3 regions of the Chryseobacterium sp. MEBOG07 genome follow, and region 1 is predicted to be linked to each of the others. Evidence: riboswitches for the same ligand, from Rfam matches in the RefSeq annotation. Region 1 holds a riboswitch; each other region holds the start of a gene.

The links. Region 1 has a riboswitch for S-adenosylmethionine ahead of LF886_RS24215 (alpha/beta fold hydrolase). Riboswitches for the same ligand answer to the same signal wherever they lie in the genome.
Region 2: linked by a shared signal. The riboswitch ahead of LF886_RS02905 (TonB-dependent receptor plug domain-containing protein) and the one ahead of LF886_RS24215 (alpha/beta fold hydrolase) in region 1 are both predicted to bind S-adenosylmethionine.
Region 3: linked by a shared signal. The riboswitch ahead of LF886_RS02560 (TonB-dependent receptor plug domain-containing protein) and the one ahead of LF886_RS24215 (alpha/beta fold hydrolase) in region 1 are both predicted to bind S-adenosylmethionine.

What each region holds. Positions count from the first base shown of each region.
Region 1 covers NZ_CP084579.1:4,861,730-4,867,400, reverse strand. The annotation lists gene LF886_RS22410 (OsmC family protein) at 1-396, shown strand, start outside; gene LF886_RS22405 (MGH1-like glycoside hydrolase domain-containing protein) at 459-3,074, opposite strand; SAM riboswitch class I at 3,262-3,368, shown strand; gene LF886_RS24215 (alpha/beta fold hydrolase) at 3,435-4,373, shown strand; gene LF886_RS24210 (ACT domain-containing protein) at 4,379-5,671, shown strand, end outside.
Region 2 covers NZ_CP084579.1:619,045-624,715, forward strand. The annotation lists gene LF886_RS02895 (HesA/MoeB/ThiF family protein) at 1-313, shown strand, start outside; gene LF886_RS02900 (outer membrane beta-barrel protein) at 502-2,730, opposite strand; SAM-I-IV-variant riboswitch at 2,851-2,948, shown strand; gene LF886_RS02905 (TonB-dependent receptor plug domain-containing protein) at 3,247-5,671, shown strand, end outside.
Region 3 covers NZ_CP084579.1:544,763-550,433, forward strand. The annotation lists gene LF886_RS02555 (alpha-amylase family glycosyl hydrolase) at 1-2,289, shown strand, start outside; SAM riboswitch class I at 2,365-2,470, shown strand; partial or broken gene LF886_RS02560 (TonB-dependent receptor plug domain-containing protein) at 2,565-2,998, shown strand; gene LF886_RS02565 (TonB-dependent receptor plug domain-containing protein) at 3,572-4,987, shown strand; gene LF886_RS02570 (APC family permease) at 4,995-5,671, shown strand, end outside.

The sequences.
Region 1 (5,671 bases):
AACGACGATTTTTTATTTGAATGTACAAATGCTCAGGGAAATTCTATCCTTTTGGATAATACTTCCCAGCCGGGAGCAAAAGGAGTTTCTCCAATGGAAAGTGTACTGATGGCTGTGGCAGGCTGCAGCGGAATTGATGTAGTTTCTATTTTGAAGAAGCAGCGCCAGAACATCAAAAGTTTCCAGGCAGAGGTAGAAGGAGAGAGAGTACAGGTAGAAGATGCAAAACCTTTTAAATCCATTAACGTTAAGTTCCTTTTAGAAGGAGAAATTGATCCTAAAAAAGCACTGAAAGCTGCAGAACTTTCTTTTGAAAAATACTGTTCCGTATCAAAAACATTAGAACCGAATGTAGAAATCGGATACGAAGTCTACGTGAACGGAGAAAAAATATAATCTCTTATTTAAAAATAGAAAAAGCCGGATGACTCATCCGGCTTTTTATTACTCATTACCGATTAAAAGGTAAGTCTTGGTTTTATTAGTTTCGCTACAGTAGCTGTCCATCCTGTCTGATGAGAAGCACCTACTCCGCGCCCGTTATCTCCATGAAAATATTCAAAGAAGGTAATATAATCTCTGAAATGTTCATCATAATTGAACTTCGGATTGCCTCCATTGAAAGCACGCTGTCCGTGTTCATCCTTTAAAAATATAGAACAAAGTCTTTTGCTGATGTTTTGAGCTACTTCATCAAGGTTTCTTTTATCTCCGCTTCCCGTTGGAAGCTCTACTTTCAGACTATTTCCATAATAATAATGGAAACGCTGCAAGCTCTCCACAATCAGGAAATTAATAGGAAACCAAATAGGCCCGCGCCAGTTGCTGTTTCCTCCAAACATTCGGCTGTCGCTTTCTGCAGGAGTATAGTATACCATATTTTCGGCTCCATGCACAGAGAATACAAAAGGATTTTCTTCATACACTTTAGACATCGCACGGATTCCGTAAGAACTTAGAAACTCTTTTTCATCAAGCATTCTGGTAAGAACTTTCGTTAACCTGTTTTTACGTAAAATACTCATCAGGTGCTTTCTGCCTTGCCCCTCTTCATCCCAATGAGAAACAAGCTTGGTGAGTTCCGGTTTATTTTTAAGAATCCATTCCATTCTGGTTTTGAAATTGGGCATCTTTTCCAACAGCCTGTGATCAACAATTTCCACTGCGAATAAAGGAATTAATCCGACAATACTTCTTAATTTCAAAGAAACACTGTCTCCGTTTCCTAGCTGCAATACATCATAGAAAAATCCGTCCTCTTCATTCCACAAACCTTTCGTTCCTTCACCCAGATTTTCCATAGCCTCAGCGATATAAAGATAATGTTCGAAAAACTTGATCGCCATATCTTCATACACCTGATAATATTGGGCAAGTTCCATCGCAATACGCATCATATTCAATGCATACATTGCCATCCAGCTTGTTCCGTCTGCCTGCTCAAGATGCTGACCATCTTTTAATTCCATGTTCCGGTCAAAAGCTCCAATGTTATCAAGACCAAGGAAGCCGCCTCCAAAAATATTTTTACCGTTTTTATCCTTTCTGTTAACCCACCATGTGAAATTGAGCAACAACTTCTGGAAAACCTTCTCTAAGAATAGCAGATCCGGCTTGCCATTATTTTTTTCATCAATCTTAAAAACACGGAAGCATGACCACGCATGTACAGGTGGGTTCACATCGCTCATGTTCCATTCATAAGCAGGAAGCTGTCCGTTAGGATGCATATACCATTCTTTGGTCAATAGTAAAAGTTGTCCCTTGGCAAATTCTGCATCGATGATTGAAAAAGGAACACAGTGAAATGCCAGATCCCAGGTGGCATACCATGGATACTCCCATTTATCAGGCATGGAAATAATATCCTTATTGTGGAGATGATTCCATTCTGTATTTCTTACATACTCATTGAAATTTCTTGGCGCTTCAAAATTAGGATCACCTTTCAGCCATTTTCCTATATTGTAATGATAGAACTGTTTATTCCAGAGAAGCCCGGCAAATGCTTGTCTCTGAACATTTCTTTCATCTTCATTTACAGTATCATTCTGAATTTCGTTATAAAACTCTTCAGCTTCAGCTTGTCGGGTATTGAAAATATGATCGAAACTGTTAAAAGGTTCATCCGTTTCGTCAGGACACAATCTGAATTCAAAGACTTTTGATTCTCCTGCACCGATAAGCTCATCAATTAGAAAAGAAGCTTTTGTTCCTTTTTTTTCAGGATTTACGGTATTTCCCTGATGAATAATAAAATCATTGATTCCATCTTTGAAATAAGCATTCTCTGCTTTGGGAGCTCCGTAAAGTTTGGAAGTATTCGTTTCGTTATCACAAAATACACTTTTTGCATTTGTATTTCGGGAATACAGCTTTTTGATTGATATACTGTCATGACCAATATTAATACTTCCGTCATGAGAAGCATTGATCTCTCCTTTATAAGTATTGTATCCCCATTTCCAGTTATTTCTGAACCATACCGTAGGAGCTACCAGAATAGGAGCCTCATGCTGGCTTCGATTACAAACGGTGACTCTTGCTAGGATATCGTTGTGATCGCCTTTACAGTATTCAATGAAAATATCGAAATATTCGTCATTATCAAAAATTCCAGTGTCGAAAATCTCATACTCCGGTTCCTTTTTACTGCGTTTTCCGTTTTCTGTAACAAGATCATCGTAAGGAAATTCATTAATTGGGTATTTATACACCATCTTCATATAGCTGTGGGTAGGCGTATTGTCCAGATAATAAAATATTTCTTTGATGTCTTCACCATGATTTCCCTGAGGATTGCTCAATCCAAAGAATCGTTCTTTTACCATTTTATCTTTCCTGTTCCAGAAAGAAAAAGCAAAACAGAAAATCTGCTTTACATCAGAAATCCCGGCGATCCCTTCTTCTCCCCAGCGGTAAGCATAGCTTTCGGCATTATGATGATTGGTAAAATTCCATGCATTCCCATTCGGGCTGTAATCTTCACGTACATTTCCCCACTGGCGGTTGCTTACATAAGGTCCCCAGTTTTTCCATTTAGTATCTTGTAATCTTTCTTTTTCAACGGTCATATTTCATCATTTTTCAATACGAAGTTAGTTTTTTTGAGAAGTAATTCCAATTTTTTTCATCTGAATAATTATTAATATAGCCTTGAAATACTTGTATTTAAGGGCTGTTTTAAATATTAAAATAATTTTTTTTGAAATTAAAAGAAAAGAACTACCTTTGCATCATTCGTTCATTTAAATATTGAAAATGTTATCAAGAAAGGTTGAGGGATTAGACCCTATGAAACCTTAGCAACCCTTTGTGCAAGCAAAGAAGGTGCTACGTTCTACCAATTTATTTTGGACAGATAACTTACTGAAGTTCTTTTCAGCCATTTCCTGTGGCATTTTCAATTGTATTTGTATTAAAATATAATAGAATTGAAAACAGAACTAAACTATATTAATCTTTCGTATCAAACTTATTCCCAAAAGGAATATCATATCTCATTAAGCTATCAGCTTTTTGGGAAAGATCTGTTTACAGCACCCATCATTCTAATCAACCATGCTCTTACCGGAAACTCAAATGTATCGGGAGAAAAAGGATGGTGGAAACAATTGGTGGGAGAAAATCAGCTTGTTGATACCGATCAATATACTGTTCTGTGTTTCAATATACCCGGAAACGGTTATGACGATTTTTTAATTGAAGACTATGAAGACTTTACACCTTCAGATATCGCAGCGATATTTCTGAAAGGACTTGAAGCTTTACATATCAAAAATATATATGCCATTATTGGAGGCTCTCTTGGAGGGGGAATTGCATGGGAAATGCTTGCTAAGCAGCCGGATCTTGCAGAAATATTTATCCCCATAGCCTGTGATTACAGAACACACGACTGGCTTCATGCTCAATGTCTGGTTCAAAAGTTTTTATTGAATGATAAAGATGAACCATTACAGAAAGCAAGAATTCATGCGATGCTCTGTTATAGAACTCCACAATCACTCAACGATAGATTTCAAAACCAATATAATCAGGACAAACAACGCCTGGAATCAGAAGACTGGCTGGTTTATCATGGTAATGCATTAAACGAAAGGTTTAGTTTAAAGGCATACAAACTGATGAACCATCTCTTGATGAATATTAATACTGATGAAAAAGCACTGGAGAAGATCGAAGCACGAATGCACATGATCTCCGTAGATACAGACTTATTCTTCCCGGCTTCTGAAATCCGAATGTGTTTTGAAAACTTAAAAGAGAAAAATAAGGATGTTTCTTATCACGAGATCCAATCTATACACGGGCATGACGCCTTCCTAATGGAATATCAACAATTAAATAATATCATAAAAAACATTTTATAGAAGTAATGAAAAATGCTAACGAAATAAAATTTTTGAAGAACAGATCAATCATCAAATTTGAAGGAGAAGATTTCCTGGGAGAAATCGGGATTGACGGAAGAATTTTTAAAGCGCTTACTTTAGCGCGCATCAGTGTAGGAGTAATCTCTCAACAGGCCATAGAAAACGGAATTTCTATTTTGGTTCAGGAAATTGATGCAGAAAAAGCAGTCGCTTGTCTTATTGATGAGTTCGAAGCAGAAAGAAAATCTGGAAAAGTTTCTCAAATCTATAGTATCAATAATGTTTCTGTGATCGGTTTTGTAGCAGAAGATTTCAATAAAGTCTTTGCCGAACTGGCAAGAAACAATGTTTTCCCATTATTGCTGAATCAGGTAGCCGGAGAAAACAGAGTTAATATCGTAGTGACTTCTTCACAGGATGAAAAAACAAAAAACATCATAGAATCTGAAATTTTCAAAAAACCAAAGACAGTTCATCTGGCAATCATTGGTCACGGAAATGTAGGAAAGACATTGATACAACAAGTCTTGGAATCTGCAGAAGAAATTAAAAAACGTAAAAAAATAGACCTTAGAGTAGTTGCGGTAGCCAATTCAAAGAAAATTGCCTTCAACAAAAAAGGATTTGATGCCAATTGGGGTGATGAGGTTTTGACAGCAGAACATCCATCGAATGTAGAAGAACTGATCAATTTCTCTAATGAAAATCAACTGGAGAACCTGATTGTTGTGGATAACACAGCGAGTAAGGATTTTGTGAAGAACTACCATGCTTTAGCAGAAAACGGATTTGATCTGGTTTCTTCCAACAAAATTTTCAATACCCTTCCAATTGAAGAGTACAGAAAACTAAGATATACGTTGAGTAAAAACAACAGACGTTATCTGTATGAAACTAATGTTGGTGCAGGTTTACCGTTAATTGATACCATAAAATTATTACACCTTTCAGGAGAAAATATCACAAGAATCAAAGGAGTATTCTCAGGAACACTGAGCTATGTATTCAATAATTTTTCTTTGAGAGATGATAAATTTTCAGCAATTGTCAACGAAGCTTTGGAAAAAGGCTATACAGAACCGGATCCGAGAGAAGACTTATCCGGAAATGATGTAGCAAGAAAACTATTGATTTTAGCAAGAGAACTAGACCTGATCAATGAGTTCGGTGATATTAATATCCAAAACCTTGTTCCGGAAAGCTTACTTGAAGTTTCAAAATCAGAATTTCTTTCAAGATTGGATGAACTGGATGAAGAATACCAGAAAATTAAAGAAAATCAGGAGCCTGGCCAT
Region 2 (5,671 bases), 940 kb from region 1:
ATATCTGGTAAATGATACCTGTGTAAAATTAAAAAAGACACTGATTTACGGGAGTATTTTAGGATTTTCAGGACAAGTAGCCATATTTAATCATAAAGGAAGCAAAAACCTGAGAGATCTATTTCCGGACCCACCTTTTGATGAAGATATGCCGGATTGTGACAGTCTTGGTGTCTTGGGAGCTTTGCCAGGAATAATAGGAAGTATGATGGCCCTTCAGACCTTGAAAATCATTACGGATCTTCCGGTGAGCTTAAATCAGCTGACCCTGGTGGATACGCTGGATTGGAGATTTCAAACCATAGATTTTTGATGTAAATATAAACACTAATATCACTAATATTTTCACCAATAACACCACTTCAATATCAATAGGAACGGGCTTTAGTCCGTTTCACTTTTTAATACCATCCATTGGCTTTAGCCAAAACGTATTTCACATCAAAAAAAATAGGCAGTAATTATGTACTGCCTATTTTTTATCTTAAGAAATATTGAGAATTATTGTCCCTGCTGCATTACGCCGCCGTTATCTTCTTTTTTAGTACTATTCAGGATGTTTGGGTCTTCCTTAGCCAGCTTATTTCTTGTAGGAATCTTATAATTGATTGAGAATCCAAAGTTTCTCGTATCATATTTACTGCTAATCATTACCGGAGTTCCTTCTGGTGGATTAGAACGCACCTGCATCATCTGTCCGTTGAAAATATCATTCGCAAAAATAGAAAGCGTCAGACGGTTGTTCATAAATTTCTTCGTCAATGTAAGATCAAGCGAGTTGTTGAACGGTTTTTCTGCAGTGAAGTAGAAATATCCTGCTTTTGGAGTCAGGTAGCTGTAATTGGCTGTCAGTTTGATGTCTTTAGGCAAGATAATTTGCGTCATGATATTGAAAATCCAGAACCCTTTATTGTTCAGATTGTCAATTTCATGTTTCTGATAACCAGCATATAAATACATGAAGTTAATTTTGTCAGGATTAAAATTAAATTTCATGATTTCGCTAAAAGGCTTGCTGAAAATCATAAAAGGAACCGGTAATCCAACATTGAAGTTGTGAATTTTCATATTCGAAATATTCACTTGCTCATTGAAGAGTTTTCTTCCGTCCTTTCTGATAATCTGTGCCACCTGATTGCTTGCTGAACTTACGCTATATCCAATGAATGCATAGTCAAAAGCTGATATTTTTAATTCATAATTATCAAAAATAGTAGGCTGTAGATTCGGGTTACCGTTCACTTCTGTACTTGGCCCGGAGAATGTCACGTTATTAGGGTTCAGGGCAGAAATACTCGGTAAGCTGATTTTTTTGTTGTAATTCGCAGCAATATAAACCTGATTCATCACATTATACTGTACGCTTGCATTTGGGAAAAGCTTAAATTTATTGAAAGGAATCAAATCAGCCTCCACCAGCTTTGCATCTTTGTTGAAGAATCTTGTTACCCCTGTAATGTCATAATTTTCAGCACGGGTACCCAATGTGAAGTCAAACTTTTTCAGCTTAGCCTGAAATTCCAAATACGTAGAAGCCGTCTGTCTCTGATATTCAAGATTGGTTAGACCAAAACTTTCCGTATCATAATCCTGCCTTTCATACAACCCTCCCAAGCTTATCTTTCCACCATCAAGAAGCTTAATGGGTTGAGCATAATCTACTTTGAAGTTGGTAATATTCATCACAGATTTATTGTTCAGAATATCTTTTAATCCATTCGTAGGGCTATCGAGAGGTTCGCCGGGATAGTTTACAAATGTACCGTCCTGAAAGAAATTGTCCTGAGCAAACTTACTGTCAGATCTTGTATACCCCAACTGGAAGTCCAGTTTTTGAGATTTGTCAGCAAAACGCTTCTGATAAGTTACCACCGCTTCCTGTCTCAGGGTATTGGTATGAGCAACATCCGAAGAAGTATAAAAAGCTTCTTTTAAATCATTCAGATTTCTCTTGAAAGGTAAATCTCCATGTCCGTCACTTAAAGTGTAGTTATCATTATTATTGTGATAAATATCGTAGTTTACTAATAATCTGTCTTGCCCTAAATCAAAAGTCAATCCTGATTTTGCAAAATATCCTCGTCCATATCTGTCGGTATGACTTGATAGCAGCTCATCCTGCTGACCATTCAGCATACTTTCACGATAATTTTGGCCCACATTCAGCTGCCAGCCGAAAAGCTTATTTCTTGCATTTAAATTAACAGAATTGGTCGTTCTGTTTCTATATTTATCGTAATTCGTGAAAGAATAATTCCCTGAATAAGTAGCTGTTAAATATTTATTGGCGTTTTTGTTGGTAATGATATTCATGATAGCACCTCCGGAAGTCGCTGGAAATTCAGCACCTGGCTGGGTGATCACTTCAATTCTTTCTACAGAATTGGCAGGCATTCCTTCAAGAAAAGAGTTCAGTTCATTGGAGGTGATATTCAATGGTCTTCCGTTCAGATATACATCCAGTATTTTCCCCTGATACATCATCCCCGCAATATCTGTTGATACAAGCCCCGGAAGTTTTTTGATTCCTTCCAAAACGTTTCCGTTATTCAGCTGAGGCTGCTCGGAAAAGTCAAAAATTGTACGATCTGCTTTTTGTTCAACGGCTTTTTTAGTTTTGGTGATGACTACACCTTCAATTTGCTTTTCTTTATCAGCAGTAGTGTTCTTTTCCTGTGAGAAGACCAGCATAGAACTTACCAGTGATAAAGCGAAGATAGTTTTTTTCATAATGTTTTTTACTGATATCCGGTTAGACGCTGAAAAAGAGAAATTGTTACGCTAAAATGTTGAAAATCGAAAAATTAAGCCAAATATTTTTTTATTTACGAAATAATTATATCTTTGTCAGGTAATTATCAAGAATCTCTAGATGGGATAGCAACCTGCAAAAGCAAGCAAGGTGCTGCAATCGATAAGCCGGATCTTCCGGAAAAAATGTTTATCATTCTATCATTACCCCATCTTGAATTTTTGTTTTAAAGTTAAAATCAAATGTTTAAAGACAAGGGAAATCACCTTACATCAGTTATTTTTTATGCCTCGGATCATGAAGTGAGTCTTCATTATTCCGATATGTTCTCATGCCATTTCTACATGCGCATGTGTTGTTGTTTCTAGTCTTTTCTATTCCTAAAAAATAATACAAACATTTCGAGCATCTATGGTAACCTTAAAATTTAAGGCTACAGGATCTTTTTTGCTCAAAAAAGAATTTTTAACAACAAAAAGTAAACAACAATCAACATGCATAATTTCAAAAAAAGAATCTTTGTTCCTTCTATTGCGCTTATCTCTACATTTTATTATGCGCAGACAGACACTTTACAATCTAAGAAAATAGATGATGTGGTTATTCTTGGATCAAGAGGTTCCGGAAGATCACTGACAGATACACCCGTTCCGGTGGATATCATTAATATTTCTAAAATTTTAAAACAAAGCCCAACTAACAATATCAGCCAGGCTTTAAATTATATTGTACCTTCATTTTCATCCACCTCTCATACAGTGAACGATGGAACTGATTTTGTAGATCCGGCTCTTTTAAGAGGACTAGGTCCGGACCAAGTGCTGGTTTTGCTCAATGGAAAAAGGAGATATCAGTCTTCATTGATTAATGTTACCCTTACACCGGGAAGAGGGTCTGTGGGAACCGATCTAAATGCTATTCCGGCTTTCGCTTTGGAAAAAATAGAGGTTTTAAGAGACGGAGCTTCTGCTCAATATGGTTCTGATGCCATTGCAGGAGTCGTTAATCTCGGACTAAAAAAGAGACTGGGACTTTCCGGACAGGTATTTCTGGGAGGGTATGCTTCTCCTGTTACTAATAATTTCTCTGGGGGAGTAGATGGGCAGACTATTTCTGTAGACCTTAACTATGGTGCTAAAATTGGAAAAACAGGATTCATTAATATTACAGGTTCTGCACAATACCGAGATCCTTATTCCAGAGCAGGAGTAAGGGAAGGTGATATTTTCAATGCTTATAATGCAATTAATTACAGAGCATTGCAGGATGGAGTGAATATTGACGGTCTGTATAAAAATATTACCAATACGTCCAATACTCAACAGATTATTAATACCGTTAAACAGTATGCCACTAAGGTAGATTATTTTGGAACTAATTTTCAATCTCAAATTTCGGGAGCAAACAGCATTTCCGATCTTCAAAAAATATTGGGGCAAGATGTTACATCACAGGAACTTAATTACAGAGGATTGGAGAGAAAAGATTTCAGCCTGAGAGCAGGTCAGTCTAAATTACAGTCTGGGCAGCTCTTTTTCAACTCTGAAATTCCTGTGAATGATGATTGGAAAGTTTACTCATTCGGTGGTTACAGTTACCGTCTTGGAAATGCCGGAGGATTTTACAGACTTCCGAATACGGAAAGAAACATCAATGCTGTTACTCCCAATGGATATCTTCCACAGATTGAAGCAGCGGTAAATGATTATTCTCTGGCAGCCGGAATCAAAGGAAAATGGAATGGCTGGAATGTGGACTTCAGCAATACGTTTGGGAAAAATACCTTTGGTTTTGGAGTTGTCAACACTTTTAATGCATCGCTTACAGATAGCTCTCCAAGAACTTTTGATGCCGGAGGATCTGAGTTCTCCCAAAATACGGTTAATCTGGACTTCTCCAAAAAATATGATGTCCTGAAAGGATTAAACCTTGCCTTTGGTGCTGAATATCGACATGAAAACTATAAAGTGAATGTCGGAAAAGAAAACTCTTATGCTTCTTACGATATTTATGGGCGTGTGGTAACAGCTAAAACCCCTGAAAATGAAAAAGTAACCGACTTCTTCGGAAGTATAAGGCCAGCCGGAGCACAGGTTTTTCCCGGCTTTAGTCCGGAAAATGCCGTTTCAGGAAATAGAAACAGTATTGCTGCATATGCCGATGCAGAGTTGGAAGTTACGGACGGATGGCTTCTGGAAGGAGCATTACGATATGAGAATTATTCAGATTTTGGGTCTACCTTCAATTATAAAGTGGCAACCAATGTAAAGCTGGCCCCCAATCTGAACTGGAGAGGTGCTTTTTCTACAGGATTTAGAGCGCCTTCTTTAGCTCAAATTTATTATAGTTCTACTTCTACGTTGATTCAGCAGGGAAAAACTACACAAGTGGGAACTTTCAGGAATAATTCTGAAGCAGCACAGGCATTGGGTATTCCAAAATTAAAACAGGAAACTTCACAGTCTTACAGCACAGGAATCACATGGAAAATTCCGTCATTAAGTCTTACTTTCACAGCAGATGCTTATTTAATAAAGATTAAGGACAGAGTAGTGCTGACAGATCTTTTCTTCCGCCCTGATGGTAATTTTACCCCAGGTTCAGATCAGGCAGTTTTGCAAAGTGCTTTTGATCTGGCAAGGGCTAGTGCTGCTAACTTTTTTGCCAATGCGGTAGACTCTCAGACGAAAGGGCTGGATATTACTATCTCTCAGAATTCAAAGATTTCATCAGGGGTTTCTTTGGAGAATAATTTGGGAATCAATTTTAATCAGACCAAAAGAATCGGGGATATTCATGCGTCGCCTAAATTGGTAAGCCAGATTGATAATTATTTCTCAGAACCGAACAGAGTCTATTTTGAAGAGGCGGTACCGCGCGTAAAAGCGACCTTATCCAATGTTTTAAGAGTTTCCGAGT
Region 3 (5,671 bases), 870 kb from region 1:
GCCCCAGCTCCTTCACAAGCTTATTCTTATACTTATACGGTTTCGGAAGATGCTAATATGGAGCTTACAGCAACACAGGGATCCAATTCCAAAAATGCTGTATTTATTCTGCAGACTCCGAGAAATGTAGTGTCTCAGGCAGTTCCGGGCTGGATCAGACAGGGGATTAATTATCATCCTACAGATCAGACCAAAGTAGGGCTTGCATTGTATGCTCCCGGTAAAAACTTTGTGCATGTTATCGGCAGTTTTAACAATTGGGCTGTGAATGATGCCTATTTGATGAAAAAAGATACCACAAATCCTGACCTTTACTGGATTGAACTCAGCGTACTGACTCCTCAGCAATTATATTCTTTTCAATACAGAACCAATGATTTAAGAAAAGTGGCAGACCCTTATTCACCACAGATTTTATCTTCTTACGACGACCCATGGATTTCGGCTTCTACCTATCCAAATCTACCTGTATTCCCTGCAGGACAGGGCTTTGAAGTTTCTACATTTAAAACAGGACAAACCGCTTATAACTGGCAGGTAACCAATTTTCAAAGACCTGCGAAAGAAGATCTGATCGTATATGAATTATTACTAAGAGACTTTACTCAGGAAAAAAACTGGCAGTCACTGATCAACAAGATTTCTTATTTGAAGAATTTAAAGATCAATGCTATAGAACTGCTTCCCATCATGGAATTTGATGGAAATCTTTCCTGGGGTTACAATACTTCCTTCCATTATGCATTGGATAAAGCGTATGGAACTCCTGAAAAATTCAAAGAATTTGTAGATCTGTGCCACCAAAACGGGATTGCGGTGATTTTAGATGTCGCCTTTAATCATGCAACAGGACGCTCACCTTTGGTAAGACTTTGGAATATAGATCCTGATGGAGATGGCTACGGAAATGTTGCTCCGGATAACCCTTATTTCAATCAGGTTCCCAAACACTCTTATAATGTGTTTAACGATTTTAATCATACAAGTTCTTCAACTCAATATTACGTTGAAAGATGCCTTCAGCAATGGTTGACAGAATACCGCATCGATGGATTTCGTTGGGATTTAACGAAAGGATTCACTCAAAACTGTTCCGAAAATGATGAAGCCTGTACCAATGCTTATCAGCAAGACAGAGTTGACATTATGAAACATTATGCAGACAGACAGTGGGCTATTGATCCCAATTCTTATATGATCTTCGAACACCTGGGAACAGATGCAGAAGAACAGCAGTGGGCCAATTACAGAATAGCAGAAGGAAAAGGTGTTATGCTTTGGAATAAGCAAACCGATCCCTATAATCAAAATACCATGGGATATAAGGAAAACAGCAATTATGACCGTATGAATCACAGTCTTCATGGCTTTACCAATATGAGTGCTGTGGGATATGGAGAAAGTCATGATGAGGAAAGACTCATGTTTAAAAACCTTGAATATGGTGCCGTCAATGGAGGTTATAGTGTTAAAAATCTGAATACGGCTCTTGAAAGAATGAAAACCTTCGGAGCTACATTTTTCACTATTCCCGGTCCGAAAATGATCTGGCAGTTTGGAGAATTAGGATACGAATTCAGTATCAACAGATGTGCGGACGGTACAATCAACAGCGGATGCAGAACAGATGAGAAACCCGTTGCATTTACGCTGGGATATGATACCAATGCAAACAGAAAAGCAGTGTACGACACATGGGCTAAAATACTCAATATCAGAAACACCCATCAGATTTTCAAATCTAAAACGTACAGTATAGAATCCAATAATCTTACGAATGATCCTGATGGCCTGATCACCAGGATTTATCTCTACGATACAACCATTACTACCGGAATAAAGAATGTGGTGGTATTGGCTAATTATACTACTTCTGCACAAAATGTTGTTCCTTACTTTCCTTACACAGGTCAATGGCAGAATCTGATGGATGACAGTGTTTCCAATATAGCTTCAACAACTGCTCCGATAACTTTACAGCCTGGAGAATTCAGGATTTTCGGAAATTACGCAGGCGCTTTATCCACAACGGATACTCATGCAGCTAATAAATTATCTCTTCAGATTGTTAATAATCCAATACAAAATGGGATCGCAAAATTAATTTTTAACAAAGCAAAAAACGGAGAAATTTTATTTTTCGACATGACCGGTAAAAAGCTGGACTCATTCAAAATTGATAAAGAAAATGGGACTTTTGAAACCAAAATCAATTATCCGCCAGGAACTTATCTGGTTCAATTAAAATCAGAAACAGGAATCGCAATTCAAAAGATGATTGTTAAGTAAAACAAAAAGGCAGATTGGCAGAATAGCTGATTTGCCTTTTTTGTATATTGAAAAAAATAGTCTACTTTTGCGGTAGATTTATCAAGAAAGGTGGAGGGATTTGGCCCAAAGAAACCTTAGCAACCTGTACAATTCAAAAAGTGCAAAGGTGCTAATTCCAACCCGGAAGGGGAGATAAGTGAAGTCAATATTCTTATATGAATTCCATTTCTTGAAGTCTTGTTTATCTGCGAAAAGGTTCGCAGGAATGTTATTATTAATTGGCAAGAACAAAAATGAAAAAATTAAGTACAGCGGTATTTTTGCTGAGTATAATTTTGGTAGCTGCTCAGGAGAATGAGGAGAAAGGAAAACAAATCGAAGACATTATCATTGTCGGAAACCGAAATGTCAAAAGAACAAAACTTGAGACAACGGTTCCTGTAGACGTTATTAATATTGACAAGATCCAGAGAAGCTCTCCACAAATGACTGCTCAGGATCTTCTGAACTATGTGATCCCATCATTCAATGCAGTGAGGCAGTCTGCTTCTGACGGTACAGAACATATTGATCCCGTGTCCTTAAGAGGAATGGGACCAGATCGATTTTGGTATTATTAAACGGAAAAAGAAGGCATTCTACATCGTTAGTCAACTATCAGAATACCGTAGGAAATGGCTCTGTAGGAACAGATCTTGGGACAATTCCCATCATTGCAATTGATAGAATAGAAGTCCTAAGAGACGGAGCTGCTGCACAATATGGTTCCGATGCCATCGCCGGAGTGATCAATATTATTCTTAAAAAAAATGCCGGAGCATCAGCAAGTCTTACTTATGGAGTAACCGGAAGAAATGATGGCGACACTTATCAGGCCGGAGCCAATTACGGAACTTCATTAGGAAAGAAAGACGGCTATATCAATCTTTCACTACAATTAAGCCATAGAGGAAAAACAACAAGAACTCAAAATCATGATTTAGATATTTTCGGAGATAATTTTGCGTATGCGTTTGCAAATGATCCCGAAGCCGCAAGAGCTGCAGATGATGCAAAAATTAAAGAGCGAGGATTGACACGTGACGACTTCAATTTCCAGATCGGAGATGCCCAGATTAGACAGGGACAGCTGTTTTTCAATGCAGAATATCCTTTTAATGATAATTTTAAACTGTATTCTTTCGGAGGTTTCAGTATCAAAGAAGGAAAAGGATTTGGCTTCAGAAGACTTCCAAGCGAAACATCTAATGTCGTTTCATCCATTTACCCAAACGGTTTTCAGGCAAGTCTTGGATCTCAGGTGTATGATGTCTCTTATGCTGTAGGCGCAAAATATAATGTCAATGACTGGCTATTTGACCTGAGTAATACGTTCGGAAGCAATACTTTCAATTATAATGTAAGCAATACCAATAATGCTTCTCTTGGGGCAAAATCGCCAGCCCGTTTTTATGCAGGAGCTCATAGTTTCCTTCAAAATACCGTTAATCTTGATGTTTCTAAAAATATAAAGCGGTTCAATATCGCATTCGGAGGAGAATTCAGATTTGAACAATACCAGATCAAGGCTGGTGATGAGGCTTCTTACACCCAATATGACATCAATGGAAATGTGGCTGCTGAAGGTTCTACAGTGCTTGGTGCGGGCGGATCACAGTCTTTTATCGGGTTTTCTCCCAATAATGCATTGACGAAGGACAGACATTCGACCGCAGTATACGCAGATGTTTCCTATGATTTAGATAAAAAGCTGAATATTGATGCCGCTGCAAGATTTGAAAATTACTCAGATTTTGGAAATACATTGAATGGAAAACTCGCTGTACGATATGAATTTGTAAAAAATTATGCAGTAAGAGCAGCAGTGGGAACAGGATTCAGAGCGCCTTCACTTCAGCAGCAGTATTTTAATAATTCTTATGCAGATATTTCGACTTCTGGTTCGGGAATTGTAACCAAAGGAATTTTCAGAAATGATAGCGATGCAGCGAGAATCCTGGGATTTGATAAACTCAAACAGGAAACTTCTGTCAACGCAAGTGCAGGATTTACCCTTCACCCTTTGAATAAATTATCTATTTCCGTAGATGGATATTGGATTAAAGTGAAGGACAGAATTGTAATCACCAGCAATATTACAGATCCAAGGCTGGCCCAGTTTATGGTAGAAAGCGGAAGATTCTTTGCCAATGCTGTTGATACAGAAACCAAAGGAGTAGATGTGGTTGTTTCTTACGACTGGATTCTCGGTAACGGAAAATTAAATATGAATCTTGCCGGAAACTATACAGAAACAAAAATTACAGATTTCCATTTTCCGGAAAACTTAGGAACCCCTCAGAATGAATTCTTTGGTCCGGATCAGATTAATATCATTGAAACATTATCACCAAAAACAAAAGCATCATTAGGATTAAATTATGGAATCGGGAAGTTCAATTTTCTCGTAAGAAATACCTATTTTGGCAAAGTAATAAGAGATGGTTATCCATTTGGCGGAGTTCAGGAGTTCTCTCCAAAAGTAGTGACCGACTTCAGCGTTGGATATGATGTCTCAAAAAGTATCAACTTTACCGTTGGAGCCAATAATGTTTTTGATGTCTTCCCGGATCGCCAGATTTATGAAAATTCATACTATGGAGTATTCAAATATGCACCGGTTCAGATGGGAACGCTGGGGAATTATTTCTTCGGAAGGCTTAATTTTAATTTTTAATCATTAAATGAGTACTACCTCACATCAGATTGGCTGGAAAACAGCCGCAGCCATCGTCGTTTCCAATATGATCGGAACAGGGATTTTTACCACCCTGGGATTTCAGCTATCCGATATTACCAATACCTACAGTATTTTCCTGCTGTGGGGTATCGGAGGGATTCTCGCTTTGTTCGGAGCTTTTTGCTATGCCGAACTAGGCTCACATTTTAAAGGAAACGGAGGCGATTTTATCTATCTTAAAGAAACCTATCATCCGTTGTTCGGGTACCTGATAAGCTGGGTTTCTTTGATTATTGGATTTTCTTCTCCTGTGGCCCTTGCAGCATTGGCAATGTCAAAATACCTTTCTGTATTTGATTATTCTTTTGGAAATGGTTTTGCGATTGCAGCCATTTTCCTGGTTGCGATTGCGTTGTCATTTAGCCTGAAAACGTCTAGCAGATTTCATAACTTTTTTACTTTCATCAAAATAACCTTCATTATTGTACTGGTTATTCTTGGAGTTGGGCTTTCAGATTCACCACAGATTGGAAATAGTCTGAACTTCAGTGACAACTGGAAAAACGAGATCATGCTTCCGGCTTTTGCCACTTCTCTTGTTTTTGTCACCTATTCCTACACCGGTTGGAATTCAGCTTCTTATATTGCTGGGGAAATAAAAGATGTTCAGAAAAACCTTCC